3 regions of the Priestia sp. SIMBA_032 genome follow, and region 1 is predicted to be linked to each of the others. Evidence: riboswitches for the same ligand, from Rfam matches in the RefSeq annotation. Region 1 holds a riboswitch; each other region holds the start of a gene.
What was found. Region 1 has a riboswitch for cobalamin ahead of SB717_RS10165 ((2Fe-2S) ferredoxin domain-containing protein). Riboswitches for the same ligand answer to the same signal wherever they lie in the genome.
Positions count from the first base shown of each region.

Region 2: linked by a shared signal. The riboswitch ahead of SB717_RS15960 (cobyric acid synthase) and the one ahead of SB717_RS10165 ((2Fe-2S) ferredoxin domain-containing protein) in region 1 are both predicted to bind cobalamin.
Region 3: linked by a shared signal. The riboswitch ahead of nikA (nickel ABC transporter substrate-binding protein) and the one ahead of SB717_RS10165 ((2Fe-2S) ferredoxin domain-containing protein) in region 1 are both predicted to bind cobalamin.

Region 1 covers NZ_JAWRXD010000003.1:5,276-16,075, forward strand. Annotated here, with positions in the region: gene brnQ (branched-chain amino acid transport system II carrier protein) at 1-860, opposite strand, end outside; gene SB717_RS10150 (cation:dicarboxylate symporter family transporter) at 1,248-2,519, shown strand; gene SB717_RS10155 (M42 family metallopeptidase) at 2,627-3,664, shown strand; gene SB717_RS10160 (hypothetical protein) at 4,015-4,173, shown strand; cobalamin riboswitch at 4,320-4,498, shown strand; cobalamin riboswitch at 4,617-4,796, shown strand; gene SB717_RS10165 ((2Fe-2S) ferredoxin domain-containing protein) at 4,900-5,280, shown strand; gene cobJ (precorrin-3B C(17)-methyltransferase) at 5,294-6,916, shown strand; gene SB717_RS10175 (sirohydrochlorin chelatase) at 6,935-7,846, shown strand; gene cobK (precorrin-6A reductase) at 7,843-8,610, shown strand; gene SB717_RS10185 (precorrin-8X methylmutase) at 8,616-9,263, shown strand; gene SB717_RS10190 (cobalt-precorrin-5B (C(1))-methyltransferase) at 9,267-10,370, shown strand; gene SB717_RS10195 (bifunctional cobalt-precorrin-7 (C(5))-methyltransferase/cobalt-precorrin-6B (C(15))-methyltransferase) at 10,360-10,800, shown strand, end outside.
Region 2 covers NZ_JAWRXD010000004.1:332,627-343,426, forward strand. Annotated here, with positions in the region: gene SB717_RS15945 (hypothetical protein) at 1-650, shown strand, start outside; gene SB717_RS15950 (ABC transporter ATP-binding protein) at 668-1,951, opposite strand; gene SB717_RS15955 (FecCD family ABC transporter permease) at 1,948-3,006, opposite strand; gene SB717_RS15960 (cobyric acid synthase) at 3,212-4,738, opposite strand; cobalamin riboswitch at 4,831-5,010, opposite strand; gene SB717_RS15965 (YdcF family protein) at 5,158-5,721, shown strand; gene SB717_RS15970 (APC family permease) at 5,780-7,351, opposite strand; gene SB717_RS15975 (nitroreductase family protein) at 7,778-8,425, opposite strand; gene SB717_RS15980 (SDR family oxidoreductase) at 8,892-9,641, opposite strand; gene SB717_RS15985 (DHH family phosphoesterase) at 9,663-10,634, opposite strand.
Region 3 covers NZ_JAWRXD010000009.1:97,132-107,931, forward strand. Annotated here, with positions in the region: partial or broken gene SB717_RS22865 (CitMHS family transporter) at 46-1,358, shown strand; partial or broken gene SB717_RS22870 (GNAT family N-acetyltransferase) at 1,683-2,015, opposite strand; gene SB717_RS22875 (hypothetical protein) at 2,034-2,198, opposite strand; gene nikA (nickel ABC transporter substrate-binding protein) at 2,268-3,809, opposite strand; cobalamin riboswitch at 3,953-4,145, opposite strand; gene ftsZ (cell division protein FtsZ) at 4,148-5,152, opposite strand; gene SB717_RS22890 (tautomerase family protein) at 5,512-5,901, opposite strand; gene SB717_RS22895 (hypothetical protein) at 6,056-6,214, opposite strand; gene SB717_RS22900 (TRM11 family SAM-dependent methyltransferase) at 6,475-7,428, shown strand; gene rluF (23S rRNA pseudouridine(2604) synthase RluF) at 7,466-8,182, opposite strand; gene SB717_RS22910 (MFS transporter) at 8,519-8,857, shown strand; gene SB717_RS22915 (hypothetical protein) at 8,914-9,261, opposite strand; gene SB717_RS22920 (hypothetical protein) at 9,289-9,498, opposite strand; gene SB717_RS22925 (hypothetical protein) at 9,610-10,059, opposite strand; gene SB717_RS22930 (QueT transporter family protein) at 10,495-10,800, opposite strand, start outside.

The DNA.
Region 1 (10,800 bases):
CCTAAAAGAATTCCACCGTAAGAGCCAAAGTAGTAATTTGATACTTCAGCTAAAACCGTACCTCCGTTATCAAGACGTCCAAGCTCTGATACGCTTGAAGCACCCATATAGGACAATGCACTATAAATAAGAGCTAAAATAACGGCAGCGATAGCCGTAGCTTTTGCACAAATTGTGATAATTTGTCGGTTAGTTTTTGCTCCTTTTTCTTTAATTGCATTAATAATAATAATTCCAAAAACAAATGATGCTAGTGTATCCATTGTTAAGTAGCCTTCTTGGAAGCCTTTAAAAAATGCGTGTGTTGTATAAGCTTCGCTTGGTGCTTCAAATTTTCCAATTGGGTTCACAACGGCTACAACTACCAATATTCCAATAAACGTTAATTTAATAGGTGTTAAAACTTTCCCTACTAAATCGACAATTTTCGCAGGGTTTAGCGAAAAAAAGCAGGTAATAGTAAAGAAAATTACCGTGAAAATGATAAGGGGAAGGTGCCCTGAATTTTCTGATAAAAAAGGCTTAACGCCAATTTCGAACGAAACGCTTCCCGTTCTTGGCATCGCAAAAAGCGGTCCGATTGCCAAGTATAAAATCGTAGTAAAGATAATACCAAAAGCTGGGTGTACGCGACTAGCTAAAGACTGCAGATCCTCTTTTCCGGAAAAACCAAATGCGAGAACACCTAGAAGAGGCAGACCTACACCCGTTACTAAAAATCCAGCGTTTGCTGACCAAATATTGCTTCCGGCAGACTGACCTAACATTGCAGGGAAGATTAAATTACCTGCGCCGAAGAATAGGGCAAAAAGCATAAAGCCAATAACCACTATAAATGAAAAAGGAACTTTGTTTGACACGTTAAAACCTCCAAAATTATAAATGCTTTTTATTATCGTGTTGAATAATTAAAATTTTCAGAATTTTATATTCGAATAATAAAAATAAACATGTATCGTATTATACTAACCTAAAATGCATATTTCAATATAAAATTTTATTTTTTTAATTTATTCGCTGAAATAGCAAAAATAGAAAAATACTTAGCAAAAAAATCTCAGTATACAACAATTATTTGATATGATAAAACAGAACCGTGGCTTTTAAAAATTTGCATGTGCGGCCTTACATCCTTATTAGGAAAGAACTGTTTACATAAGGTGCTGTAAGGATGTATATTTATACACGGTTCGTTGAACCGCATATGCTCGATGGATGAAAGTCAACTGTGCGAAAGGAGCAAGAAAGTGAAAAGGTTAGGTCTAGCAACTCAGATTCTAATTGGACTGATTTTAGGCGTAGCTGTAGGTGCTATCTTTTACGGAAGCGATACGGCCATTTCTATTTTACAGCCGGTTGGAGACATATTTATTCATTTAATTAAGATGATTGTCGTACCGATCGTGATTTCAGCATTAATCGTAGCGGTCGCAGGAGTAGGCGATATCAAAAAATTAGGTAAGCTTGGCGGAAAAACAATTCTTTATTTTGAGATTGTTACAACCATTGCGATTGTAGTGGGGATTATTGCCGCGAACTTATTCCATCCTGGTGCAGGGGTTGATATGGGACATATTGAAAAAAGCGATATTTCTCAATATGAGGCAACGGCAAAAACGTCTGAAAGTACAGGGATTGCTCAAGAGCTTCTTCATATCGTTCCGACAAACGTCTTTCAATCGGTAGCAGAAGGCGATCTTTTACCAATCATTTTATTTTCCGTACTGTTTGGTGTAGGCGTAGCTTCGATTGGAGAGAGGGGAAAACCTGTTTTAGCCTTTTTTGAAGGCGTCTTGGATGCAATGTTTTGGGTAACTAATTTGGTGATGAAATTTGCTCCAGTAGGTGTATTTGCACTTATTGGTGTTAATATTATAAAGTTTGGTGTCGGATCACTTATTCCATTAGGAAAATTAGTGTTCGCCGTTTACTTCACCATGATTTTCTTTGTGCTTGTGGTTCTTGGAATTATTGCTAAAATGGCTGGAACAAGCATGTTTACGCTCATAAAAGTGTTAAAAGACGAGCTGCTTCTTGCATTTACAACGGCAAGTTCAGAAGCTGTTTTACCTTCTCTTATCAAAAAGATGGAAGACTTCGGTTGTTCTAAGTCGGTTACATCGTTTGTAATTCCAACGGGCTACACGTTTAACTTAGATGGTTCAACCATTTATCAGGCGCTGGCATCGCTGTTTATTGCTCAAATGTACGGCATCGACCTTTCCATTATGGATCAAATTCAGCTCCTTCTTGTGCTAATGTTAACGTCAAAAGGAATGGCTGGTGTACCAGGGGCATCGTTTGTAGTTGTACTTGCTACACTTGAATCCATGGGCTTCCCTCTTGAAGGCATGGCATTTATTGCAGGAATTGACCGCATTCTTGATATGATGCGTACCACAGTTAACGTAGTAGGAAATGCTTTAGCTGCGATTGTGATGTCGAAGTCTGAAGGTGAATTTGATAAGCAAAAATCATTAAATTACACAAACGAATTAAAGAAATCAAACATAGCTTAAAACAAAAAAGCCGGGCAGCTGCCCGGCTTTTTTGTTTGGGGCTGCCTGTTATCTTTTTTGAAACATATGGTAAAATAAAAGAAATGAGAGACAAAGGAAGTGTCATAATGACGGAAACTGTTCAGTTAATTAAAAAGCTTGTTTCGATTCCCAGTCCTTCTGGAAATACAGAAAAGGTAATTTCATTTGTCGAAGACTATGTAAAAGAGCTAAATATTCAAACGTATCGTAATCGAAAAGGAGGCTTAGTCGCTACTATTCCCGGTAAAGATACAGATCACCACCGCATGCTGACGGCTCATGTCGATACATTAGGTGCTATGGTAAAAGAAATCAAACCGAGTGGACGTCTGAAAATCGACCTGATTGGAGGGTTTCGCTACAATTCTATTGAAGGAGAATATTGTGAAATTGAAACTTCATCAGGAGAAGTATTTACAGGAACCATCCTTATGCATCAAACATCTGTGCATGTGTATAAAAATGCAGGGAAAGCTGAGCGGAATCAAGAAAATATAGAAATTCGATTGGATGAAAAAGTACATAGCGCAGAAGATGTTCGCAGCCTTGGAATTGAAGTCGGCGACTTTGTTTCGTTTGATCCTCGTGTAGAAATAACAAAAAGCGGTTTTATTAAATCTCGTCATCTCGATGATAAAGCAAGCGTAGCTTTATTGCTTCAGCTCATGAAAACAATTCAAGAAGAACAGATCGAACTGCCATACACTACGCATTTTCTCATTTCAAATAATGAAGAAATTGGATACGGAGGAAATTCGAACATTACGCCTCAAACAGTAGAATACTTAGCGGTTGATATGGGTGCTATGGGAGATGGACAATCTACTGATGAATACACCGTGTCTATTTGTGTAAAAGATTCAAGCGGACCATATCATTACGGTTTGAGAAAACATTTGGTGGAGCTAGCTAAGCAGCATGATGTTCAGTACAAATTAGATATTTATCCGTTTTACGGATCAGATGCTTCTGCTGCTATTCGTGCCGGACACGATATCGTACACGGCTTAATTGGTCCAGGAATTGATTCTTCTCATGCGTTTGAGAGAACGCATCGAGATTCATTGAATCATACGTATAAGCTTCTCTATTACTATGTGCAGTCGAACATGGTTCTGCTTTAAGAAAGGAATATTTAATTAGTGTATTTTTATGCAAAGGAAAGAACAGGACGGGATTGCGATGTCTGTACTTTCCTTTCTTAAAAAAGAAGCCGGCTGTCCGGCTTCTTTTTTTTATAAATACTATATATTTTTTACTGGTGAATCAACAGTTGGTTAAAAAAGCACCTTTTTAAAAAAGTACAATACTGCTTAAACCTTTTGTACATTTTGTTCATTTACAGAAGTTAAAATGTTTTTAAATTTTTAAAAGTTTCTTGTGACAAGTTTTGTAGAATGGGTTTTCAAAAGGAAATGGTTTCGTCATAATGTGGATATAGCGATCACTACAATAATCGGAGGCGAATCTTTTCATGTGGGTACTGACGGTATATGCTGGAAAAGAAATGAAAATGTTTGAATTTGATACTGAAAAGCAGGCGAGAGAAGCTTTTGCCAAAACAAATGGCTGTAAAGTTCTTTCAGAAGTCGTGTATTATAACGATCCTCATTTAACATTAGTTGCTATATAATGAAAAAACAAGAGCTGGCTTTATGCTCTTGTTTTTTTATAGATGCTTGTATCCTTCGAAAAGAATAGAGTTGAAATAAAAAAAAATGTACGCTATGATATGGTAGTTACTTCTATTATTCTGATAGTTTAAAAGGTTCATATATATCAAACAGCAACAGTAAAGATGCCAAGAAGGCTTAATAGGGAAACTGGTGAAAGACCAGTACTGCCCCCGCAACTGTAAGTGTGGACGAACGAGTATAACCACTGTGGAAAAATCACGGGAAGGTTCTCAAGTAGAATGATACACAAGTCAGGAGACCTGTCTTTATTGTGAAGTTTCTATTTCTCCGGGGAGCGGGAAGGGAAACGTTGGCTTAAAGTGGCATTCGTGTACACTCTTATTCTGACGTTTCACCCGCTCGCATATTAGCGAAGCGGGTTTTTCTCATGTCGCAAAACTACATATCGTGCAAAAAAGGTGCGCAATGTTTACATTGCGTTAAATGGGAAGTCTGGTGTGAAGCCAGCGCGGTACCCGCCACTGTGAAGATGAGCTGATTGCATATGCCACTGTATTCGGGAAGGCGTAATCAAGTGATGAATCGAAGTCAGGAAACCAGCCTTTTTCTAATGCGAAGCTTACCCTACGGGATATAGGTGGAAGTGCAAAAACTTAGTTTGAATTTTTCTGCGCCTCTATCAATGATAGAGGCGCTTTTTTTTAGTAAAGGAGCGAATGAGTGTGACGACTTGGAACTTAAATGGAACAAAACATCACGTATTGATTTGTAATGGAAGCAGCTGTATGAGAAAAGGTGGAGAAGAAGCCACCCAAGCTATTCGAAATAAAGTGACGGAACTGGATTTGGATGAAACGGTTCATACAACGCGTACACGCTGTAACGGAAGATGTAAAGATGCTCCTGTAGCTATTGTGTATCCTTCAGGAGATTGGTACAAGCAGGTCACTGAAACCGTGGCTCACCGGATTGTCGAAGAACATTTAGCAGGAGGCTGCAGTATAAAGGAATCGCTTATTTATGAATATGATCAAAATGGTTTCGTTTCTCCGGAAAACAGTGACTCCATAGAAGGAATTGACAAAGTAAAAAGTAACGCATAAAGGAGGAGCTAGCATGAAAGGTAAACTATTAGTTATCGGATTTGGGCCGGGAAGCTTTGAACATATTACACAGCGAGCAAGAGAAGCCATTCAAGAAAGTGATATGATTATCGGTTACAAAACCTATGTGGAATTAATTCAAGGACTGTTAACGAATCAGCAAATTATTAGTACGGGAATGACCGAAGAAGTAAGCCGTGCACAAGAAGCTGTAAAGCAAGCTGAAGCAGGAAAAACCGTGGCTGTCATTTCAAGCGGAGATGCAGGAGTATATGGAATGGCAGGCCTTGTGTATGAAGTGTTGATTGAAAAAGGCTGGAAAAAAGAAACGGGCGTAGAGCTGGAAGTAATTCCTGGCATTTCGGCTATTAATTCATGCGCATCCCTCCTTGGAGCGCCCGTGATGCATGATGCTTGTACAATTAGTTTAAGTGACCACCTTACGCCTTGGGAACTAATCGAAAAAAGAATCGAAGCAGCTGCACAAGCAGATTTTGTAGTGGCTTTTTACAACCCAAAAAGCGGAAGACGAACAAGACAAATTGTTGAAGCGCAGAGAATTCTATTAAAGTACCGTTCTCCTGATACGCCTGTTGGTCTTGTGAAAAGTGCTTATCGTGACCGTGAAGAAGTCGTAATGACCAACTTAAAAGACATGTTAAATCATGAAATTGGCATGCTGACTACCGTTATTGTCGGGAATTCATCTACGTTCTTTTACGACGATTTAATGATTACACCGCGCGGATATCAGCGGAAATATACCCTCAACCAAACGGAGCAGCCGCTAAGACCGCATCAGCGACTTCGAAAAGAAGCGGAACCATGGGCTCTCGATCAAGAAGAGACTGTAAAGCAAACAGCTTCAGCTATTGAAGCTGTTCAGACCAAACCAGAAGAAACAGCAACTTCACGAGCCCTTGCAGAAGAAGCGCTTCAAGCAATTTTAGGTGAACCTACTTCTGCGGTCGTACATCAGCCAATACAGTCTATTTTCGAAGTGGCGGTTAGTCCAGGACTTGCAAATAAGAAATTTACGCCTGTTCAAATGACAACACTAGCAGACGTTGTTGGTGAAAACGGTACGATGGAGTATACACCTGACCATCAAATCAAACTGCAAATTCCAACGACTCAGCCAGATGTGATTATTAAAAAGCTCCAAGCAGCTTCCTTTTTACTATCTCCGGTCGGAGATGTGTTCACAATCAAAGCGTGTGATTTTTGTGACGGAGAAAAAAGCGATGCTATTCCACATACGGAAGAATTACAAAAACGCCTCGGGGGAATGGACATGCCAAAAGAGCTGAAGCTTGGTATTAATGGATGCGGTATGGCCTGTTACGGTGCTGTTCAAGAAGATATCGGCATTGTCTATAGAAAAGGTGCGTTTGATTTATTTTTAGGAGCTAAAACGGTTGGACGCAATGCGCATTCAGGTCAAATCGTGGCGGAAGGCATAGCACCTGATGACATTGTTGAAATAGTGGAAAACATTGTCCATGAGTATAAAGAAAAAGGTCATCCTAATGAGCGATTTCATAAATTTTTTAAGCGTGTGAAGAACGTTTACGGATTCGACTATCAAGATATAACACCAAAAATAAAAATAGAACCAGCTCCGTGTGGAGATTAAAAAATAGGAGGGCATTATATGAAATCAGTTTTATTTGTCGGTCATGGAAGCAGAGATCCTGAAGGGAACGATCAAATTCGCGAATTTATTTCGACTATGAAGCATGATTGGGACGCATCTATTTTAGTAGAAACGTGTTTTCTAGAATTTGAACGCCCAAATGTAAGTCAAGGCATTGATACATGTGTGGCAAAAGGAGCACAAGATGTAGTTGTAATTCCAATTATGCTCTTGCCTGCCGGCCACTCTAAAATACATATTCCGGCGGCTATAGATGAGGCTAAGGAAAAGTATCCACACGTAAACTTCGTATACGGACGTCCCATTGGCGTTCATGAAGAAGCCCTTGAAATTTTAAAAACGAGATTACAAGAATCAGGAGAGAATTTAGAAACTCCAGCTGAAGACACGGCTGTTATTGTCTTAGGGCGAGGAGGAAGTGATCCTGATGCAAACAGTGATTTATATAAAATTACGCGTCTTCTTTGGGAAAAAACAAACTATAAAATCGTTGAAACTTCTTTTATGGGCGTGACTGCTCCACTGATTGATGAAGGGGTAGAGCGATGTTTAAAACTGGGCGCTAAAAAAGTGGTTATTCTCCCGTATTTCTTATTTACAGGAGTACTAATTAAGCGTTTGGAAGAAATGGTGAAGCAGTATAAAATGCAGCATGAAAACATCGAGTTTAAGCTAGCCGGCTATTTCGGTTTTCATCCAAAACTGCAGACAATTTTAAAAGAACGTGCTGAAGAAGGATTAGAAGGTGAAGTGAAAATGAACTGCGATACGTGTCAATATCGCCTAGGCATTATGGAGCATATTGATCACCACCACCATCACGATCATGACCATGATCACGGACACCATCACCACGATCACCATCATGAGCACGACCACCATGAAGATAAGGTCGGCGGGCTAAAATGATTTTATTGTTAGCCGGAACTAGCGATGCACGTGCATTAGCCGTTCAAGTGAAAAAAGCAGGTCATGACGTTACGGCAACGGTTGTAACCGAAAACGCAGCAATCGAATTACAGCGGGCAGAAGTGAAAGTGAAAATTGGACGCCTCACAAAAGAAGATATGATGGATTTTGTAACCGAACATTGTGTAAAAGCTATTGTGGATGCAAGCCATCCCTTTGCGGAAGAAGCATCTAAAAATGCTATCGGCGCCGCTGCTGAAACAGCACTTCCTTACATACGCTATGAGCGGGCTTCGCAGGCTTTTGCCTATGATAATATGACGATGGTTTCTACGTATGAAGAAGCAGCAGAAGTAGCAGCTGAGAAAAAAGGAGTTATTATGCTGACAACAGGCAGCAAGACGCTGCAGGTTTTTACAGAAAAGCTGCTTCCTCTTTCAGATGTACGGCTTGTGGCTCGTATGCTTCCAAGGCTGGATAATATGGAAAAGTGCCAGCAATTAGGCTTTCCGCAAAAAAATATTATTGCTATTCAAGGGCCGTTTACAAAAGAGTTTGATCGAGCGCTGTATAAGCAATACGGAGTGACGGTTATGGTCACAAAAGAAAGCGGAAAAGTTGGATCTGTGGATGAAAAAGTAGAAGCAGCTAAAGAGTTAGGCTTAGATATTATTATGATTGGGCGACCGAAAATTGAGTATGGGACCGTGTATTCCACGTTTGAAGAAGTGGTTCATGCTTTAGTAAACCAAACTAGGAGTTGATTGAGATGGATTTTCGTACAGAATTTAAACCGTTAACTGTTCAGCCTCAGCAAATAGAAGGAAAAAGTTTTGAGATGATTACAGAAGAGCTTGGGCCTCATCCGTTTACAGACGAACAGTACCCAATTGTTCAGCGCGTAATTCATGCGTCTGCAGACTTTGAGCTTGGACGCAGCATGCTGTTTCATCCGGATGCGATTCAAGCAGGAATTAAAGCTATTCGCAGCGGCAAGCAAGTGGTTGCAGATGTACAAATGGTGCAAGTAGGAACAAACAAGCAGCGAATTGAAAAACATGGCGGTGAAATCAAAGTTTATATTTCAGATCCGGACGTAATGGAAGAAGCAAAGCGCTTAAATACAACGCGTGCAATTATTTCTATGCGAAAAGCAATTAAAGAAGCAGACGGCGGGATTTTTGCAATTGGAAACGCACCGACAGCTTTACTTGAGTTAATTCGTTTGATTAAAGAAGGAGAAGCAAAACCTGGGCTTGTTATTGGTCTGCCGGTAGGATTTGTTTCAGCAGCTGAATCTAAAGAAGAACTTGCAAAACTTGACGTGCCGTTTATTACAAACATCGGGCGAAAAGGCGGCAGTACGGTAACGGTTGCTGCACTAAATGCAATTTCAATTCTTGCAGATCAGGTGTAACACATGAAGGAAGTACCAAAAGAACCTAAGAAACTCAGAGAGGGCTATACGACAGGCGCTTGTGCAACGGCAGCTACGAGAGCAGCTCTGCTTACGCTAATTTCAGGGGAAGTGCAAGACGAGTCAACGATTTACTTACCTGTCGGCCGCTTTGCTACGTTTCATCTTGAAGAATGCGAGTATCGCACAAGCAGCGCTGTAGCCAGTATCATTAAAGATGCTGGAGACGATCCCGATGCCACGCACGGAGCGCTGATTATTTCTGAAGTTTCGTGGTGTAATGGTGCAGACGTTATCATTGATGGAGGAGTGGGAGTAGGGCGTGTGACAAAGCCCGGCCTCCCAGTTCCTGTCGGTGAAGCAGCCATTAACCCTGTTCCAAGAAAGATGCTGAAAGAAACGGCTGAACAGCTTCTAGCCCAATACAATATACAAAAAGGCGTTAAGATTGTCATCTCGGTTCCTGAAGGAGAAGAAATGGCGAAAAAGACATTAAATGCGCGTCTAGGTATTTTAGGAGGCATTTCGATACTGGGGACGCGGGGGATTGTTGTTCCGTTCTCAACAGCTGCTTATAAAGCAAGTATCGTGCAGGCAATCAGCGTTGCTAAAGCAAGTAATTGTGAGCACGTTGTTATTACGACAGGGGGCCGAAGTGAAAAGTATGGAATGAAACAGTTCCCTGAACTTCCGGAAGAAGCATTTATAGAAATGGGAGATTTTGTTGGGTTTACGTTAAAACAATGTAAAAAGCAAGGAATGAAAAAAGTGTCGCTCGTAGGCATGATGGGAAAGTTTTCAAAAGTCGCGCAAGGCGTTATGATGGTTCATTCAAAAAGTGCACCTATTGATTTTAATTTTTTAGCAAAAGCAGCTTCTGAGTCAGGAGCTTCTGCTGAACTGGTAGAGGAGATAAAAGGTGCAAACACAGCTTCTCAAGTGGGAGATTTAATGATGCAAAGCGGTCATCATCAGTTTTTTGAAAAACTGTGCGAGTACTGCTGTTTATCAGCATTAAAGGAAGTAGGGGACGGAATCGATGTCGATACGTCTCTTTACACATTAAAAGGAGATTTTTTAGGACAGGCGGTGCAACATGGCAATTAAAATTATTGGAATTGGTGACGACGGAAAGTTAAGTTTGCTCCCTATGTATGAAAAGTGGATTTACGAAAGCGATGTGCTAGTTGGAGGTAAGCGTCACCTTGATTTTTTTCAAGATGTCAAAGGAGAAAAAGTAGCGATTGAAGGAGGGCTTTCTTCTCTTGTTGAACGTTTAAAAAACGAAGAAGGAAACGTGGTTGTGTTAGCCTCAGGCGATCCGTTATTTTACGGAATTGGAAGCTATCTTTCTACGAAGCTAGACGTTGAAATATATCCTTATTTAAGTTCTATTCAGCTTGCATTCTCGCGCCTAAAAGAGCGATGGCAAGACGCTTACTTTACAAGTGTGCACGGCAGGAGCATAAAAGGGCTGGCTCAGCGCATTGACGGCTATAAAACAGTGGCGATTTTAACCGATGAGCAAAATTCTCCT
Region 2 (10,800 bases), on a different contig from region 1:
CTTCTCAGCAGCCAAAGAAGTTGCCTAGCAAAATGGAGCCTAAGACCTCTGCTGAAGCTGAATTCACAAAACCTACTCTTTCGTCAGATTCAGCGCTGAACCTGCAGGGAATTATTGATCAAGTGACGCGTTTAACCGACGCGATCCCTAAAATAGAAGAGCTTCATCAGCAATTACATGAATCAGCTCACCTTATTCAATCACTGTCTCAACTGCACGAGCAAACAGCTCATTTACTCTCGGCTATGCAGTCAGCTCCTAATTTCGAAGCTATTCAAAATCAGCTCTCTGCGTTAAAGGAAGAATCGTCCAATACAGCCTTATATGAGATGGTGAAAACTCTTGACAAAAAGATTGATGAAGTAACTCAGCCAAAGCAGTCCATTGTTGTTGAAAAAATCATGGTCGAAAAAGTACTGTTAGACAAAATTGATCTTAGTAATAATTTCGGACAGCTAGGCATTAAAGATCTGACCGGCCACTTAAACATCGGCACCACTTACAGCGCTGACTCTGATCAAGTAGATGAAGAAGTCAAAGACTTGTTTTCTGTTAAGCTGAAAGAAAAAAAGATTGATGAACATACAACTGAGACAACGATGAGTTCAGGAGGTGAAACAGAAAAGTCTGACGATCACTCCGAAGAATAAAAAATGACCGCTACTGCTTACTTAAAGCAATTGTCGGTCATTTTTGTTTCCATAAATAGTTGTAATTCTTTTTGGAGGCGTTCCATTAAGAACTCTGAAATTTCTTCTTGATTTTCTTCTTTATGATGAGATGATGCTACAGCAATACGTCCTGTTTTCCCTAAGAAAGCCCGGTACTCAATTACCTTCATCGCAGCATGAAGTAAGTTCGCGTCCGAAAGCGGTGTATTTGTTAGTAGAACAATATTCATTTCATTCTCTTTTTGTCCATGTGTCAGCACAGCCAGCCACGAGTAACCTTTATCGTCTTTTAAGCGAACTTCATGACTGGATAAAGACGCAGATTTCCACGCCACGTTAGCACTGCTTTGCTGTTGAACAATTTCTTGACACCAGTCTAGACCTGTTTCATTTGAACCAAGCGAAAGAGTTCTCAGAGGACGAACAAATGATAAAGACAACAGGCCGGGTTCCTTTTGTAACTGATACAACTCATGGAAGTCCGTCTCTGGATATTGATGCGGAGGCACAAAAGCAATTTGCCGCTTGTTCACAGCGGGATGGTGAAATACATGCAAATCAACGCCATATACTCTTTTTAACGTAGCTGCATCATGGAAAATGGCATCCATCCCCGTTTCTTCTACTCTTCCATCCTTCAGTAACACGGCATTATCTGCAAACAGCGAGGCGATGTTGAGATCATGCAAAATGGCCAGGACCGTTAAGCTCATTTCTTGCTGTAACGTTTTTAACAGCTGAAGCAGTTCCATCGTATGTTTTACATCTAAGTGATTCGTTGGTTCATCAAGAAGTAAGTAGTCAGGTTCTTGCGCCAGTGCTTTAGCCAGTAAAACCCGCTGTTTTTCTCCACCGCTCAGCGATTGAAAAGTATGATTTCTATAGTGCCAAACGTTTGTTAATTTCAGCACGCTTTCCACCACTTCTTCATCCTGTGCTGATACAGTGCTAAACAATCCTTTTGCCTGATAAGGGTAACGTCCAAGTGAAACAATTTCTTGAACCGTAAATTCTAGCCCAATTTGATTTTCTTGCGTCATGACTGCAACTTTTTGCGCCAGCTGCTTTGGTGAATAAGCCTTCACTGACTTTCCTTCTACCTTCACTTCTCCTGATTGAATGGTTAATACATTCATAATCAAGCGAATAAGCGTTGTTTTCCCGCTTCCATTTGGTCCTAGTAAAGCGACAAAAGAACCTTTGTCTACGGTGAACGTGATGTCACGAACGGTCGGCTGCTGCTTATCGTATCCTCCTGTCACATTATATAGTTCAATCATGATATTCCTCTTTTCCGCATACGTTCTTTTACAAGGAGCAGGGTAAAAATCGGCGAACCAATTAAGGCGGTTACGACTCCAATCGGCAGTTCACGAGGTTCTAATATCGTTCGTGCCAATAAATCTGCTAAAACCAAATAACTTCCTCCGATTAAAATAGAAAGCGGCAGTACATGCTTATGATTAGCTCCCGCTACGAGACGCACTACGTGGGGAATAACTAAGCCAACAAATCCAATTGCCCCAGATACTGATACCGCAGCCCCTGTTAATACGGATGCACCTATTAAAATCATTCTTTTTTTCTTCTTTACGTCTATTCCCATAAACTGAGCGGATTGATCGCCAAATGCTAAGCCGTTCAGCTCTTTAACATGTAACAGCAGTATAATCGTACCGACTAAAAAGAACGGCCCTAAAATTTGAATATGAGACCATCCTCTCATTGATACGCTTCCCATTAGCCAGTATAAAACCTGTCTTACATCTTCTTCAGGAGAAAGAGCTACAATTAATGAAATAAGCGCGCTCATAAAGGATGATAAAATAATCCCTGCTAAGATGATGGTTTCATTGGCCAAATTGCCGCTTGCGAGTTTCGTAATACCAAAAACTAAAAGAAGAGTAATAAAACCAGATACAATGCCGACTACAGGCAGTGTGAAGATAGACAAACCAAAAATACTCCAATGAAAATAAATTGCCATGACAGAGCCAAGGGTTGCACCTGAGGAAACCCCGATCGTATAAGGATCAGCAAGCGAGTTTCTTAATAGCCCTTGAAAGGCAGCCCCTGCTATTGAAAGCGAAGCTCCTACTAAAAATGCCACCAGTACTCTTGGAAAACGAATTTGCCAAATGATTAAATCCATGTTTTCCGGACCGTGATATAAGGATAGCCCGGTAAGGTGGCCAATAATAATTTTGATTGTATCTCCTACGGTTAACGAAACTGTACCAATAAATACGCCCATAATTACCGAAGTACATACAATAAATAAACTGACTATGTATAAAATAGATGCTTTGTTTAAAAAAATACGTTTAAAAATCAATACGTTCAGCTCCTCTAGGAAACGAGGCGTGATGTTTTACATTACATTAACCATTCATTTTCCTGTCCATAAACCATGTTTCCATCCTACATAGTATTGGAAACAATCATCTTTTATTTGTTACGAGTGCTAGACTGTTGAACTAGGCAACGTAGAATAGCGTACTAAAGTTCCCGGTGAAAAAACAAGCGAAAACCTCTACAAGCTACACTTTTTGTGCTTGCTCGGGGCTTTTATAGTTGTCAATTAAATGATAAAGCTTTTCCATATCTACAGCTTCTCTCACATATGCTGCTGCTTTTGAAAAAGACTCCTCTTTTTGCAGGCGACTGTTGAATGTGTCCGTAATAGGCGGCAATTTTTTATGTTTACGAATTTGATTAAGCAAAGCCCTGCGCAAAGCATCGTTATGAAACACATCATGAACATACGTGCCAACAACGTTGTCTTTAACCGTTCCTTCTTTTTCATGCTCTACCACTGCAAAAGCTTCCGTGGTACTCTTAGAAACCGTCTTTCCCATATGAATTTCGTAGCCTTCAATCGAAACTCTTTCACTTTCTAGCTGGACATACCCAGCAACTCTTTCTGTTTTTTTGCTGGTTGTCATAACGGTTTCCACTGGAAGCAAGCCCAGCCCTTTAATGGATTCAATCCGAGATTCTACTGCATCAGGGTCTGTAATTGTCTCCCCTAGCATTTGATATCCTCCGCAGATGCCAATGACGTGAACGTTCGTTGTGTTCAAGACTTGATTAATGGCTAGAGCCAGGCCGCTTTCTTGTAAAAACTGCGCATCTTCAATCGTATTTTTGCTTCCTGGTAAAACAATTAAATCAGGCGTACCTAATTGCGACGGCTTGGTTACAAGCCTCACGTGACAGTCTTCTTCTAAGCTTAAAGGATCGATGTCTGTAAAATTTGAGATGCGAGGATACGAGATAACCGCAATATCGATTTCTTTTAACGGGTTCACAAGCGTTGAGTAATTTCTGAGTGATAACGAATCTTCAGCGTCAATTTCCACGTCATGCATATAAGGAATCACTCCTAGTACCGGAACTCCCGTGTATTCTTCAAACCACTTCAACCCCGGTTTTAAAAGCTCTAAGTCTCCTCGGAATTTATTGATTAACACCCCAATTACTCTAGGTTTATGTTCATCTGGGAGCAATTGAAGAGTACCCACTAAACTCGCAAAAACCCCTCCTTTATCAATGTCTCCTACTAACACAACAGGGGCTTGGGCTATCTTTGCTACGCGCATATTTACCAGTTCCCGATCGTTCAAATTCACTTCAGCAGGACTTCCAGCACCTTCAATCACAATTCGATCATAATGATTGGCAAGCTCTTTATAAGACTCCGTGATAACGTTCAAACCTTCATTAAAAAATTCTTGCCGATACTGAAAAGCAAACATATTACGAAGCGGCTTTCCATGAACGACAATTTGAGATTCATGATCACGAGTTGGTTTAATCAAAATAGGATTCATATTGGTTGTTGCTTCGACTCCAGCCGCTTCTGCTTGAATTCCTTGCGCTCTTCCAATTTCTTTTCCATCCATTGTAATGTATGAATTAAGCGCCATATTTTGCGATTTAAACGGTGCAGTTTGATAGCCGTCTTCTTTAAAAATACGGCAAAACGCTGTAGCAATCATGCTTTTTCCAGCGTCTGAGTGCGTTCCTTGAATCATAAGAGGTTTTCCTTTTTTCACTTTTTCCACTCCCTATCACATAAAAAAACCTTAACTGTAAAAGTCAAGGTTTGGTCATGCGCTCATTAACACATTGTCTTGACTTATTTCTCCCACCGAAAAATAAGGGGTTTTTAAAAGCAGGTCTCCTGGCTTATGCTTCATTTTACTTCTGCATCCTTCCTAGTTTGACTAGTGGGTCTTTGCAGGTTCATCCACATTTACAGTAGCGGGGGCTGCACCGGATTTACACCGATTTCCCTATTATCCTCCTTAGAGGCACTTTTAAAATCATTTATTCTTTATTGTAACGAATTTTATAACCATTCACAATAACGATTTTCTTCTATTATTATATATTACTGTGTTTATACTTATTTGGGTCTCTTATGCTATAATAACAATTATTTTCCAAACATCTTATGAAATAGTTAGGAAGGTGCTCGTAGTTGAAGAAAAAAATCATTTATATCTTTATTAGTTTGCTTGTTCTTTATGCTGTAATCATGTCTTTTTGTATGTATCAAACCGCTCATCAGCCTGTTCCGCAAAAAGCAGATTATGTGCTTATTTTAGGTTCGAAAGTAGATGGAGATCAAATGTCTCCTAGTTTAAAAGAACGAGCAAAAACGGCTTTATCTTATTTAAAGACTCATAAACAAACAAAAGTTATCGTAACGGGTGGAAAAGGATCCGATGAAGAAATTTCTGAAGCAGAAGCAGCCTATCGTTTTCTACGAAAAGAAGGAATTAAAAAGAATCGAATTATAAAAGAGGATCAGTCAACTTCTACTTTTGAGAATTTCACTTTCACTAAAAAGAAAGTTGATATTCAACACAAAAAAGTCGTGCTTGTTAGCAGTGATTTTCATTTATTTCGCGCCTCTATTATTGCTAAACGTCAGGGTTATGATGTTTATTCTTTAGGTGCAAAGACACCAAATTCAATTAAACTTCAAGCCTACTTTCGTGAGTATGCTGCTATCTTAAAAACGTGGCTGTTTGATAAATAAATAGAGTACACCCCTGTACAAATAAAAAACACGGCATGAATTCATGCCGTGTTTTTTATTAATCATCTGTATCGATAACTGCTTTTGGTAAACCTGTGTATTTCGCCCAGTAGAAAATACCGATTGAAACAAGAGCAATTAAAATTAAGTCAAGCGGGTTGCTTAGCACACCCTGTCCTCCACCAAATGAGCCTAGGTAAGAGATAACAAGCATAATAATATAATAAGCAACTAGCCACCAAGCAGATTTAAGCTGCTGTGCAAATTTTACAACGTCAGTTGGTACGTATTTCTTAAATGCTACGTAGATAACAACCATTAGAAGCTGTGATCCTAGAAGCCAAGAAATTGTCGTCCATCCTGACCAATATACGATGTATGAACAGAAGATAAATGAAACAGGAGCAATAACGCTCATACCTTTTAATTTAAAAGGCTTTTTAAGGTCTTTTGCATTTACTCTGAATGCAGCAGCTGAAATTGGCGCAATCGCATAAGACAGAATAAGTGCCACTGAACATACGTTTACTAGCGCTTCCCAAGAAGGAAATGGCAGTGTCCAGAATACGGACATTCCAAATGATAGCCATAGTGACGCACGTGGAATTCCTGTTTTCTTATCTACTTTTGAAAAACGTTTAAATAGTGTTCCATTACGAGACCAAGCATAAACTAAACGAGAAGTTGTATTCATGAAGATGTTCCCGTTACCGCCTGGTGATAAAATAGCATCAAAAATAACAAGCGTTACTAACCAGCCAAGGCCTAAAATAAGTGCAATATCTTTAAATGGTAAAGAGAATTGCTCTTGAATTGTTCCCCACCCTCCTGATAGCATATCAGCCGGGATGTTACCAATGAACAATACTTGCAGTGCTGTGTAAATAATCGCTGAAAGTACAATACAGATAATGAGCGCGATTGGAATATTACGCTGCGGATTTTTAACTTCACTGGCTACAGAAACAATAGGGTGAAGTCCTAGGTAAGCAAACATAACGCCACCTGTTGAAATGGCTGCTTGAATACCATTAAAACCAAACGGAGTAAAATCGCCAGTTGTAAAGTTAGCTGATTTAAAGTGATAAGCTAACACGACGATAATTGTAAGAGGAACCGCATATTTGAACACAGATATAATAACATTTGACTTAGCAAATGCTTTTACACTTACGTAGTTAATGATAAAAAATAGCGTTAATAACGCGAACTGAAATAACCAGCCGATTGTAGTAGGCGATTCAGAACCATGTTTAGTTAGACCAGGAAGCCAAAAAGCAACATACTGACGTACAGCCGTTACCTCGATGGCAATCAAACTAGTGTAAGCAATAATGGTAATGAATGAAATTAAGTAACCCACTAAATGACCGTGTGAGTAAACCGGATAACGGATAATTCCACCGGTACGCGGCAGCGCTGCTCCAAGTTCAGCATACACTAAACCGATAAGTAAAATAATGACTCCGCCAATCAGCCACGAAAAACTTCCGGCTGGACCAGCCTTTGACGCTACGTTACTAACCGCAAATAACCAGGCGGAACCAAAAATAGCCCCCATCCCAATTAACGTTAGGTCAAGTAACGATATTGATTTTTTAAACTTTCCTTGATTTCCTTGATCAGACATAATATCCTCCTTTAAAATTTCCACTCCACACATCTACGCCCTTGCGTCCGATATGGGATTCTTTACATCATCCTCCTCTTACTAAGACCTCACAAGTGGATATGTTAACAAATATTCTCTAAAAAACCAAGTTAAAAACTTTATTTTTTTGTAAAACATCGTTGAATTGCTTATGTATAGCGCATAAATTCCACAGAAGATTTGAGGACTACTCCTCCTATTTAACCGCATTTTTCTTAGGTTAAACATAAAAGAATATTCAAACTATTTGTTGTAAAAAAAAGGTCTGGGACATAACGAAATCGACCGCTAGAAGCGGCTACATACGCAACCCCAACGCTTGCCATACCAATAAAAAAATCCGAACGATTTATCGTTCGGATTTTGCTTCAGCTAAAATAATTTTGTCCGTGCCTCTTTTTTTGCTTATTTAAATACTTTTACACGTTCACTTAGCGGTTGAAATTCTTTTTCACCCGCAGGTGCCACGGGATTACCAAATGGCATTTGGGCAATTAATTTCCATGAGCTTGGAATATGCCAAGCTGCTTTTACTTCATCATCAATCAATGGATTGTAATGTTGCAATGTTGCTCCTAGGCCTTCGAGCTCAAGCGCTGTCCAAATCACATGCTGCAGCATGCCGGATGATTGGTTAGACCAAACCGGGAAATTTTCACTGTAAGATGCGAACTGCTTTTGCAGCCCTTCAACTACTTCTTGATCTTCAAAGAAAAGAACTGTTCCATAGCCGCTTCCGAATAAGTTCATTTTTTGATCCGTATCTGAAAAATTTTCAGCTGGAACAATTTTACGAAGCGTTTCCCTTGTAATATCCCATACTTTATCATGCTGTTCGCCAAATAAAACGACTACGCGTGCGCTTTGGGAATTAAATGCTGAAGGAGTATGTTTCACCGCAAAGTTAATAATTTCTTCAATTTTTTCTTCTGATATTTTTACATTTTTATCAATTGCATAAATAGAACGTCGGTTTTTAATTGCTTCATAAAAATCTTTTCCAGCCTGTTGTTGATCACTTGATTTATCAAATAATTTATCTAAAAAACCCATTTTCCACACTCCTAATTGTTTGTTTTTTTAACCTTAAATTGCATGTTTATACCCTTCCCCCTGATAAAAGGAGATAAACAAGATATAATGAATTCTTATATCTCTAATTCGAGATATTAAACTAAAAAAATACTAATTGAAATTTAATTACTTTATGTAACTTACTTTACAATGATTATTATTACCTGTCAACAGAAAAATTATTATTTTTTTGTTAATCATCAAAAGAGGTTGAGACATAACGAAATGAATCCAATCTAAAATGAACAAATGGGATATATGAGCTGAACCGCTTTTTCCGCAGGAGTCTTCGTCGTGCCCTTCAATCAACTGCTAGAAGGAACGAAACAGGTGAAACCTACGTTCACCGTAATAAAAAAACGAACCGCTAATCAAAAATTTTGATCAAGGGTTCATTTTTTCACTTCGTCTAAAATACTTTTATTTCAGCTTTTTTTATAGATACTTAATGTTCATAATTCATCTTTCGCGTCATTCCCCCGTCTACTACGAGGTTAGCTCCTGTTACAAAATCATTTTCAGCGTTTGTTAAGTACATACACGCTCTTGAGATATCCGCCGGCGTTCCAACTCGATTAGAAGGATGCTGCGTATGATCGATTTCACGAAGGCCATCGTAGTCAGATGTCTCGATCCATCCTGGAGAAATAGCATTTACCGTGATGTTGTCATCACCAAGCGAAATGGCAAGTGCATGAGTTAAAGCAACGATGCCGCCTTTTGTAGCGGCATAGGCTTCGGTGTGAGGTTCAGACATTGTAGCTCTCGTAGAAGCTAAGTTTACAATGGAGCCTCCGCTTTTGTTTTTTCTCATCACCTTAGCTGCTTCGCGAGAGCATAGAAACACGCTGCGCAGGTTCGTATTGATAATGTCATCCCATTCATCAATGGTTAGATCATACGGTGATTTCCAGCGGGAAACACCTGCATTATTAATTAAAATATGTATCGTTCCGTACGTACTGACCGTTTTTTTAACGAGATGTAAAATGTCGCTTTCTTTTCGGACGTCTGTTTTTACAAAAATGGCTTCTCCGCCTTGTCTTTGAATAGCCTCTGCATGACGCTCGCCTTCGATTTCGTCCACATCTGCCAGTACCACTTTTGCTCCTTGTTTCGCGTATGCGCGTGACACATCTTTACCTATTCCGTTCGCAGCTCCGGTAACAACAACAACTAAATCTTTAAACGACATATCATCTCCTCCTTATACGCTTTATTCACTTTTTTCTTCGTCTTTAAACAAGTGATCCGTGACGAAAAGAGCAAACGTTTCAGCCGTTAACTTGCATCCAGAAGCTTTTGGATGACCTCCTCCTCCAAGGTGCCCAACAATTTCGGCTAAGTTGATTTCGTCTTTTACTGCACGGAAGCCAATCTTTTGGCGCCCCATGTCCACCATAACGGAAAAGTCGATATCTTCGTTTTCTAGACACAGTGCGTTTCCTAGCTCAGACTGATATGTATCTGCAAATACAATGCCTACGTTGTATGCTGTTTTAGCAATTTTAACACTTTCTTTTATAATTTGTTTTTGCTTGTCGTAAATGTATTTTTCAATCTTCTTTTCTTCTGCTTCTAGTAAAATTTCGTGTTTGTCCGTAAACGTAAATTCTTGATTTTCAGTATGATACGATTCACGAAGCGTTTCTAGAATGGTCTCTTTAAATTCTTCATGCGGGATTAGATAATATAGATGATTGAGGCGCTTTGCTTTCAAATTATTTTCATGGAACCAGTCCCACGTATCAAATAAGCGCACAAGTTCTACGTATTCATCAAGCAGCTCCGTTTTTTGAAGCATGTTGCGGCGCACTAAGTAGTCGTAAAAAAGAGATGTAGCTGCCGTCTTTTTACCATTTTCATCTTCTGCAATAACATGAACCCAATCATATTTCTCAGCTAGCGGAAGAGCAGAAATATGATGGTCAATAAGAGTGATTTGCTGTCCTTTTTTTACCAGTTCATTTAATTTTTCCGCTACTTCATCGTTTACGCTAATATCCGTTATGTATAAAGCTGTGTCTCCATCGTTTTCTTCTTCAATAAAATGCGTCACTGTGTCATTGATGCGACCTATGCTTACGGTGCTGTAATCAAAGTTGTCGTCGCCAAACGCTAACCGACCCAACAGTGCTGGACTTACCCCGTCTAAATCGTTATGTGAAATTAATTTTATTTTTGTCATTAATCAAAACTCCTTTATTTTCAGTCGCCTTAGTATATGTACCGGCTTGTATATTATAGCAATTTCAACATAAAAATGCTGTTATTTACTTTGAAGAGAAGGAATATATTCGCAATAACCAAAAGTAAAGTAAACGTTTAGACCTAGACTTACTTGTATCAAAAGA
Region 3 (10,800 bases), on a different contig from region 1:
ATGTGAATTAATATAATCTTCTAACTTTTTAAGAGGTGATGGATAATGCTTTCTTTGTTAGGGTTTGGAATGATTGCTACTTTTCTATTTCTTGTCATCAGTAAACGCTTGTCCGTGGTTGTTGCTTTTATTTTTGTCGTATCCTCTTTGGTATAATTGGAGGTTTTAGTGCCGATATGGGCAATATGATGATGAATGGTATTTTAAAAGTAGCTCCTACGGCCATTATGATCGTTTTTGCTATTTTATATTTTGGACTAATGATTGACGTCGGTTTATTTGATCCTATGATTTCTCGTATCCTAAACATTGTGAAAGGCGATCCTTTAAAAGTCGTAATGGCAACTGCCGTTATTACAATGCTTGTTGGCTTGGACGGAGACGGGTCTTCTACATTTTTAATTACAGTTTCCGCCTTGCTTCCTTTGTACACAAAACTCGGAATGAACCGACTAATACTGGCTTGTGTTATTAGTTTAAGCGCAGGTGTTATGAATATGATTCCTTGGGGAGGTCCTCTCGTAAGAGCCGCAGCAAGTTTGCAATTAGAAGTATCAGATCTATTTAACCCTCTTATTCCAGCTATAGCAGCGGGATTGATGTGGACTTTATTTTCAGCATATCTACTCGGAAAAAGAGAGAAAGCGCGCTTAGGAACCATTCATTTAAAAGGTTCATCAATGGCTTTTGCTGAACAGCTTTCAGTTCATGAGACTCCTGGGAAGACTCCTGGGAAGCCACCTAAACTCTTTTGGTTTAATGCCTTATTGACACTGTGCTTAATGACTCTCTTGGTCGTAGACATACTCCCTATTCCTATTTTATTTGCTATTGCTTTTGCCATTGCTTTATTTGTTAATTTTCCTCATCCAAAAGAGCAGCAGGAAAGAATCTTAAGTCATGCAAACAGCTTTGTAATGGTTAGTACGTTGGTTTTTGCAGCCGGAATCTTTACAGGCGTTTTTACAGAAACAAAAATGATGGATGCCATGGCTAATACCATCGTCAGCCTCACTCCTGAATGGCTGGGCTCTCACCTTCCCTTAGTTGTAGCAATAACGAGCCTTCCTCTTAGCTTTGTATTTTCACCTGATGCTTATTACTTTGGCATTTTACCTGTTATTAGCCATACAGCAGCTAATTTTGGTGTAGACCCTGTAGAAATAGGGCGAGCAGCTTTATTGGGACATTCCACAACTGGGTTTCCCCTATCTCCTTTAGTACCCGCTACTTTCATTCTGATTGGGCTGGTTGAAGTAGATTTTGGGGAGCATCAAAAGTTTCTTTTCAAGTGGGCCTTTGGGACAACTATTGTGATGACAATTACAGCCATTTTAACGAATGCTATTTCCCTTTAGACTCTACCATAAAAAAGGAAGCCGACTACCATAAGGCAATCGGCTCACACATGTAGGATATTGATTTAACACTAACAAAGTACAACACAACACTAGTAATTATATAATATATTTCATTTTTTTGAAAGCGATTTCATATATATTTTTGAAAATATTTTGTTATTTTTTTTTCATAGAAAAGAACCACGTTTCAGCCAATTCGAAACGTGGTTCTTTTCTGTAAGGACTTGCCCTACAGGCTATAAATGTAAGTTACGTTCATTATAGCATGAGCCCGTATATAGATTCCATGGTAATTACTGTATGATCTCGTTACGTTATGACTCATTGTATTTTTCTGTCCATGTGCAGCGTATTCCATGGTTCATCCTGTTCAGCTAGCCTTTTGATAAAGCCTTGTGAAGCCCAAAAAGGAATAGCTCCAGGTAAAAAAGGATGAGTATGCAGATACAGCGTGTCATAAAAATGACTTTGGGCAAATTGTTCTACTGCTTTTAACAGCTGCTGTCCAATGCCTAGACGCCGGTACGCTGGATCGACATAGCATTTTACAATCTCAGCTGCAGTTTTATGTTCATATTGCTTTTTTAATGCATGAAACCTTCCATCGTAAGCGTATAAACCTATGGTTCCAATTACTTGTTGACTTTCCATAACAGCTGCAAAAAAAGCAGCTCATTTCGCTTGAACATAATGTTCATTAAAATGAAGCAAATCCACAGGAAGCTGATTTTTTTCCAGCATAGGAAACAGCTCATTTCGCATATTCATGACAAACTGAATCACTTCAGCATCCTTTTCTGTTACTTCTTTAATTTGATACATTTGTACTTCTTGCACGTTTATTGTCACGTCCTTTTATCTGTCATTTTATACTTTCTCTTTTCCCTCTCTATGTCTCAATATTGACTATGGGGTTACATCTAAATGCTGAGTCAGCATATAATACTCGCTTGGATTTGTTGTCCAGTTTTTCACTTTTTGATTGTAAGCAACAACAATGTTTGGATATACAATCGATGACGTCAGCATTTTTCTATTAATCAAGGCGGTTGCTTGTTTGGCTAATTGATCTCGTTTTGCGTCATCTACTGTTGAATTTAACTGCTGAATCATTTTTGTTAGCTTATCGTCATTAATCCGACTGGCATTTAAACCACCGCCCGGCAAATAGTTCGTACTTAAATAATAGCTGGCATCCCCTCTAGGTGCTGTGATAAGGCTGTACAATGCTAAATCCCAATCATCTTTTGCCATTATATATTCATCGCTATCTTCAACTAGGTGAATCTTAATAGTAATTCCTAACTCTTTCGCATTAGACTGTATAAGCTGAGCAATTAAAGGCAGTTCTGGCAGAGAGCTGTATGTGACAAGAGAGAGCGATAGTGGCTTTCCATTTTTGATTGCTTTGTCATTTTTGATTTGATAGCCTGCTTTCTCTAAATATTTTTTAGCAGATGTCATACCTCTTTGCTCATTAGCAGTACTATCAGCAAAAGGAAATTGGGGTAAAAATGGACCTCGAGCCGCTGTCGCTTGATTGTTCATTATGCTGCTGACAATTTCTTTTCGGTTCAATAAAGCATCGATAGCTTTTCTTACAATTTCGTCTTTTAATGCGTCATTGGTTTGATTATAAAGCAATAAATGGGTACGTACACTAGGTACTCCACTTACCTTAAAAGACGGATCTGTTTGTAAAGTGCTCAAGCTTTCTAAAGGCGGGCGATAAATAATATCGGCTGTCCCGGACTGAAGAGCAGCAACTCGCGCATTAGCATCTTCGTTAAATGCAAAAATCGCGTTTTTTAATTTCACTTTCCCATCCCAATAATGTTCATATCTCCCTAATTTCACTTGATTTCCTTGATCAAAAGACAAGACGCGAAATGGACCCGTACCAATGGGCTTCTTAGTTATATTAGAAGCATCAACGTCTATAATAGCTGTATTTGGATGCATTAATTCAGAAGGGAATTTAGGAATCGGTTCTTTTAACGTAATTGTCAGCATGTGACCGTTCGCTTTCATTTCTTTAATATTTAAAGCGTTTTTCATCGCATAACTTTGATCTATCGTTCTTTGAAGAGAAGACTTAACGGCATTTGCATCCAGCGCTTTTCCATTTTGAAACGTGATGTTCTTTCTTATCATAAATGTCCATGTAAGGCCGTTATCTTTCGTTTCCCACTTTTCAGCAAGCCAAGGCTTTATTTTTAAATCGTCGCTGATTTTAACAAGCGTCTCCCCTACTCCCGCACGAACTGCTGTATAATTATCATCCGTATGAGGATCAAGCGTTGCAGATGTAAAATTAAATAAGAACGTTACACTTTTATCCGTTTTCTTTCTTTCTTTTATACTTACGCTCTCTTCATTAGGAGCGCAAGCAGTGAGGCAAAGTAACACAAGAAATATCATAGACACGAGTTTTTTATTATTTATCATTGATTTTTCCACCTTCTATTTTAATACACAAAAAAGCACTTCTAAAAAGAAGTGCTTGTCTTCACAACAAATTCAGATAAACGTATCCCTTGTTTATCTTATTTTTGATTCTGCCAAAACACCTCCCTATCCTCGTAGGTTATTGTGTGCTGAGATTTATGGCAGGTCTCCTGGCTTCAAGTCATTGCCTTATACCGCCTTCCCGTCTCTAAATAGACAGTGGCTTTTTGACATAAGGCTCCTTGTTACAGTGGCGGGACCGCTCCGGATTTGCACCGGATTCCCTTTTAAGGCAATTGACAAAAAACAATTACCACCATAAAAGCTTGTTATTTAATTTAGTAGCGTGCTCTTGAAACTCTAGAAGTAGAAGCTGATGGTGAAACATCTTCATCATCAAATCCAGTGGCAATAACGGTTACCATCATTTCGTCCTTTAAGTCTTCATTAATCACAGATCCAAAAATCATATTTAAGTCCTGATCAGAAGCAGACGTGACAATATCTGCTGCTTCCTGTACTTCGTAAAGACTCAAGCTACTGCCGCTCGTAATGTTCAACAGCACGCCTCTTGCTCCATCAATCGATGCATCTAGCAGCGGACTAGAAATCGCTTTTTTCGCTGCTTCGATTGCCCGGTCTGATCCGGAAGCTCGTCCGATACCCATAAGCGCAAATCCTTGATTAGACATGATTGTTTTTACATCAGCAAAGTCAAGGTTAATCAGCCCCGGAACAGCGATTAAATCTGAAATACCTTGAATACCTTGGCGAAGAACATTATCTGCTTCACGGAATGCTTCAAGCATAGGCGTCTTTTTATCGACAATTTCAAGCAAGCGGTCATTTGGAATCACAATAAGGGTATCTACCGATTCATTCATCGCAGTAATACCGCCTACTGCTTGCTTCGTACGTTTATTTCCTTCAAACTTGAACGGGCGAGTGACTACTCCAATTGTTAAAGCATTTAGTTCACGGGCAATTTGGGCAATAACCGGAGCTGCTCCAGTACCAGTTCCTCCGCCCATGCCAGCTGTTACGAATACCATATCTGCGCCTTGCAGTACTTCTTGAATTTGTTCTCTGCTTTCTTCGGCTGCTTCTCTTCCTACTTCCGGATTAGCTCCTGCACCTAATCCTCGCGTTAAGGCCGCACCAATCTGCATTTTCACATCTGCTTTAGATAAGTTAAGCGCCTGAGCATCCGTATTAACGGCGATAAATTCTACCCCTTGTACACCATGTTCAATCATACGGTTAACGGTGTTATTTCCTCCACCGCCGACTCCAATTACTTTAATTCGCACTAATGGTGATACATCTGCATCAAATCCAAACATTCTAAGTTCCTCCTCAATGATCAAAATTACTTTCTCTTATTATCCGAAAAAACACGTGAAGAACCTTTTACTACTATATTTAACGCGTAACTGTTCTTTTGTTTTACAGATTTTATACATTTCTCTTTTAACCTTTAAATCTTTACATCTTTATGTAAAATTATTGTTGTTCTGAAGTTAGTACGCCGAACTCTTTTTTGGTTTTCCCACTCAAAACGGCATATAAGCTTATTGTATCATTCATTTGACAGATGTCTGTATTTAATTTTGAGTAAGATGTGACTAAGAGAATAATATTTTTATAGACAAAATGAGAAAAAGCCCTTAGAAATAAGGGCTTCTCTAAATAATAAACCGTTTTATAATTTCCCAGTTAAGAATTGAGCTTCTCCCATGCCAAAGCTCCAGTCAGCATTACCGTTCTCAACAATTGAAATCATAATGTCGTTTGGCTGAATACCGCAGCTTTCTCCCAGCTCTTTTACAATTAATTTGTAAAGAGCTTGTTTTTGCTCTTCTGTTCGCTGTTTGCTCGTCACACTTATAATAACCAAATCCTTGCTTCTCTCAAAGCCAAGACCTGTATCTTCAATAATCATTTCATGAGCAGGATGCTGATGTACAATTTGATAACGATCGCGTTCTGGGACGCCAAAGGCTTCTAGCATCGCTCGGTGAGTAGCGTCTAGTAATGCTTTTAACTCTTTTTCGTCTCTTCCTTCTATTACATCAAATCTAAGTAATGGCATACTAAGTAACCTCCAGCTTTTTGCCTAATGTATTATTGCTTTATCATATCACAACTATCATTTGTAAAAAAAAGATATGCTATTCACAATGTGCTGACCTCAAACGCTTCAATAAAAGCTGAATCTAATAAAAAGAAATGAGCAGCATAACGGCTCATTTCATTAGTACAAAAACATTTATAATAAGAGCTAAAATACATACAGATACAATGGCAATGAGTACGTTCATCACAAGGTTTTGCGAGGATGTTTTGGCTTGTTTTTTCATATCAGCCCGACTCATCTGTTGCTTTTCATGATCACTTTTAGACATCACGTAGCCTCTCCTATTCATCAAAATGTCAGCAGTGTGTAAATGATTTTTGAGAAACCTTGATCCAGTTCTTGTGTATAAACAGCATCACATGCAGGTTACCAACAGTTATTTTAGCATGTTTTGTCAAATAAGTGGACTATGTAGCGCTTCAATTTAGTATTCACGGCCAAATATATTTAAATTCGTTGCTTTTCTCTTCTTTTCTCGCTATTGTTTGAGGAGAAGGATAATTAGATACGATAAAGGATGATACGATATTGAATAACCATACGCAGCTGCCTCAGTATATCTACACATACGCATGCAGCGAAGAGGAACTCTCACTATGTCAATTAGAGAGACGCTCTCTTTTTGAAATTGAAACTGAGAAACCTATCATAAAAAGTGCCGTTAAACTTGATCCAAGCAGAAGCCCTTTTATCAAAGAGCGATTAGATATTATGTATGAAGCAGATGACCTTGCGGATATTTGCAAACAAGTAGAAGATATTGACCTTGGAGATCAAACATTCAAACTCATTTTTATGAAAATTAATGACTTGGAAAAAGATCAAAAAATAAGTTATAAAGGTCAGCGTGCTGTTGAACGTGATGTGGGTTGGCATTTTGTAGCAGAAGCAGACTTGCATAACCCTGACCATTTGTTTGGCATTGTTACGTTTGAAGGACGCTGGTATTTTGGAAAATATCAAAAAAGTGAAGCTGTATGGCTGCATCATTTGAAGAAACCGCGTGAATACTCTACGGCACTCAGTACCCGCCTTGCAAGAGCTGTAGCTAACATTGCCGTTCCAAATCCTGAAGGAATCAAAGCGATTGATCCATGCTGTGGTATTGGTACAGTCCTGGTAGAAGCTCTTTCAATGGGCATTGATATTGTAGGACGGGATATCAATCCACTTGTGACCGACGGATCTCGTGAAAATATTGCGTATTTCGGCTTAAGCGGTGATGTCAAAACTGGACCGATTTCGGATGTTACAACTCACTATGATGTAGCTATCATCGACATGCCTTACAATCTCTACACCCACGCGACGCCTGAAGATCAGCTTTCTATTTTGAAACACGCTCGCCGCTTTTCGGATAAAGTAGTCGTGATTACAGTAGATACGATTGACCATATGATTCATGAAGCTGGCTTTTCTATTTCAGATCGCTGCGTAGCGCGCAAAAGCGTATTTTCTAGACAAGTAGTTGTATGCGAATAAAAAAAGACACCAGTCTAACAGGCTGGTGTCTTTTGATTTACCACTCTTTAGGTTCATAGTCTAATTCTTTGAATAGCTGCGTACGCTCTTTTTTCGTTAAATCTCTCCATTGCCCAACAGGTAAGTTGTTTAAATGGATATTCATAATACGCGTGCGCTGAAGGCGGTATACTTCATATCCAAGCACTTCACACATACGGCGAATTTGACGATTTAAGCCCTGTGTTAAAATAATTTGAAACTCGTACTTAGACAGCTGTGTCACTTTACAAGGAAGCGTTTTTGTACCCAGAATCTTTACTCCCTCAGACATGTTTTTGATAAACTCCGGTGTAATGGGCTTATCTACTGCAACAATATATTCTTTTTCATGTTTGTTTTCTGCACGTAAAATTTCGTTAATAATATCGCCGTCATTTGTAAGTAAAATTAAGCCGTCTGAATCCTTATCTAGTCGTCCGACATGGTGAATACGCAAAGGGTGATTGACTAAGTCAATGATGTTTCCCTTTACTTTTTTTTCACTCGTACTTGTAATGCCGACTGGTTTATTAAGCGCAATATATACATTGTTTCGAGCAATCCGAAGCTGTTGGCCGCTTACTCGAATATCATCGCCAGGCTCAACTTGATCTCCGATTTTTGCAACCTTTCCATTGACGGTTACTCTTCCTTCACTAATTAACTTATCTGCCCCTCGTCTTGACGCTTTGCCAGATTCGCTAATAAATTTATTCAGTCTCAGGTGAATCACAACCTTACATTTAAAAATTTTAAAATTTGTCTCTTCTATTAGAAACAGATATGTGTCAATTTCTATACCGTCCCTATCGTAACATGCTATACGCTTCTCGTCTTCTTTTAATTTCATTACTTGATCATATTTTTTTAACAGTAATAGAAGTATAGATCCAAAATACTTTGTAATCTTATTCTTAACATTTCAAGCAATGCTTACACCTGTCAAACTAACGTCACTCTCCACTTCTATAAGACCTAAACGTCTAGATTGACTGATCCGTATAGGGGTATAGGGTTGCTACTATTATACTGACCGATCAACTAGTAATTATGTCAGGGAGCTGTTTTCATGGAATCAACCAATGGCGTAGGTTTAAGCATCGGTCCCGTGATGACGCTTGCTTTAAATCAAGTACCTAAACCTCTTCACGCTCACGGTTCAGCCATTTCAAATACGATTAACCAAGTTTCAGGTGCGATTGGACCCGCTTTGTATACAAGTATTATGACTATGGCTTCTCAGCACTTTATTCAACAATCAAATGAAACGAATAAAACGCTGTTACAAATAAAAAGTATGACAAGCAGGGTGCATACCGTCTATTATGTAGCCATCGCTTTCGCTATCGTTTCGTTCCTGCTCGCTCTCACGTTAAAGAAAAAAGACCAGCAGCGGGAGACGCAATAAATAAGAAGCTAACGAGAGCTGCTCATGATTTGAGCAGCTCTTGTTACATGCAGAATTTATATTATAAATGTAAGAGCAATCATAGATACTATTAAAACAAAGATAACAATACTATTCTTTCTTTTTACCTTCCATGCTTCAATAGCACCCGCGATACCACCAATAGCTAAAATAAAAGCACCTATAATATGGAGAGGCAGCAGAGATAATACTCTGCCTAAACTCGCCATCACTCCTCCAATCAATATAAATCCTGTTGTTACAATAGATTTTAAAGATGTTAAGTCTCGGATAGCTTCTTTTTTTTCAGTTTTACTCAGTTTAAAGTACTCTATTATGCTAAAAACAGCCGGTGTTCCCCATAAAATAAATAAGTCAACTAATCTATCCGTATCTACACTCACTGTTTATTCACCACCTTTATCAATCCCTTATGCACTTTTCCTAACCCATTTTTTAGAGATGAAAAAGGCGGCTGTAGCTGCTACAACGGGAATTGCAAAAGCAAAGCTAGGTGAATGACTGCCGAAAATGACTTCATTTAATAAACCTTCAATTGAACTCCACATATCCGCGCTTTCTGGAACATACCAAAGCGTAAGAATCATGCCTGATAGCAGTTGAAAGCTACCTAGCAACACGATGAAGCTAATGATAAACAGTCCGTCCGTATCTCTTCAATGAAATCTCCCCCTTAGTTTATATACGATTTCACACCCTTCAAATTCCACTATTTAATAAATAACTTTCTATTATTCTCGCTTCAAAGATCCTCCAAAAGAAAATTGATGGTAGTCATCAAGCTTATTCCAATACCCTATGCACTTTACGTCAGGCTCATCAATAGCTAACACTTCTTTATTAGTTCCTTTATAAGGAAGAAATGCCGTTAACTTCACCTTTTGCTTTGGCTTGATATTTAATTTATTTCCTTCTGCTAACACCTTAAATTTATTATCAGAATAACCGTTTTTTATTTTTAAAGGATAGGATAAAAATACATTGTTTTGTTTAATGGTCAAATCGCTCTTGTTTACTAATTCCATTTCATATGAAATCCCTTGCTTCATTTTTTGTTCTTTGATTACGTTAATACTTATCTTTTCTAGTTCTCTTAAAGGAACGTTGTCTTCTTCTTTTGAACAGCCGGCAAATAAGATGGCTAATGCTAATAAAACAAGAATTCCTAACTGTCTATTCAAAAAACAATCCCCTCTCTAGTAACAAAGGTTATTTTACAATTATAATTCAAAAAAGTTATTTAATGGTAAAAATACAATTAAAAAAGCAAACCGTCATCGGTCTGCTTTTTTAATTGCTACGCATAGGTAATGTGTTGTTGTGCGAAAAACTTTTCGATAAGGAGTTTGCCAACTATATATATATCGTAACAAAAGAAAAAAGAATGCGCTGTGAGATTTGTCACTCCTTCTTTCAAAATAACCCAACCTGATACTTCCTATTGCCTTACGCAAAAAGAGCAGATCGCAAACGCGACCTGCTCTTTTCACATGCTAGATATGGGTAATTTGTTCATGCGTGAAAAGCTCTTCAATAATAAGGGGTTTATCACTACACTTATAGAATAACAAAGAAAAAAAGATGGGGCTGTGAGATTTATCACAGCCCCATCTTTTTTATCCAACTAGCTTATTAAATTGTACACGTTTATTAATTGCTGCCATAATTGGTGCTCCAACAAGCATAACAACAAACTCGCCAACGGCTGTTGTTAGCCACGTAAAGAAAAATGGCAAGTCAAATGCTAGGCGCAGCTCAAAAGCAATAATAAACATCGTAAATGTAAACACAAGTGTATTCACAAGCATACGAGCCCACATATTTTTAATGTAGCGCATAGAAAAAATGGTAATGAGTAATGATAGGACAGACTGTCCTACCCCAAACACCAGGTCATAAGCAACCATTGGTGAAAAAAACAA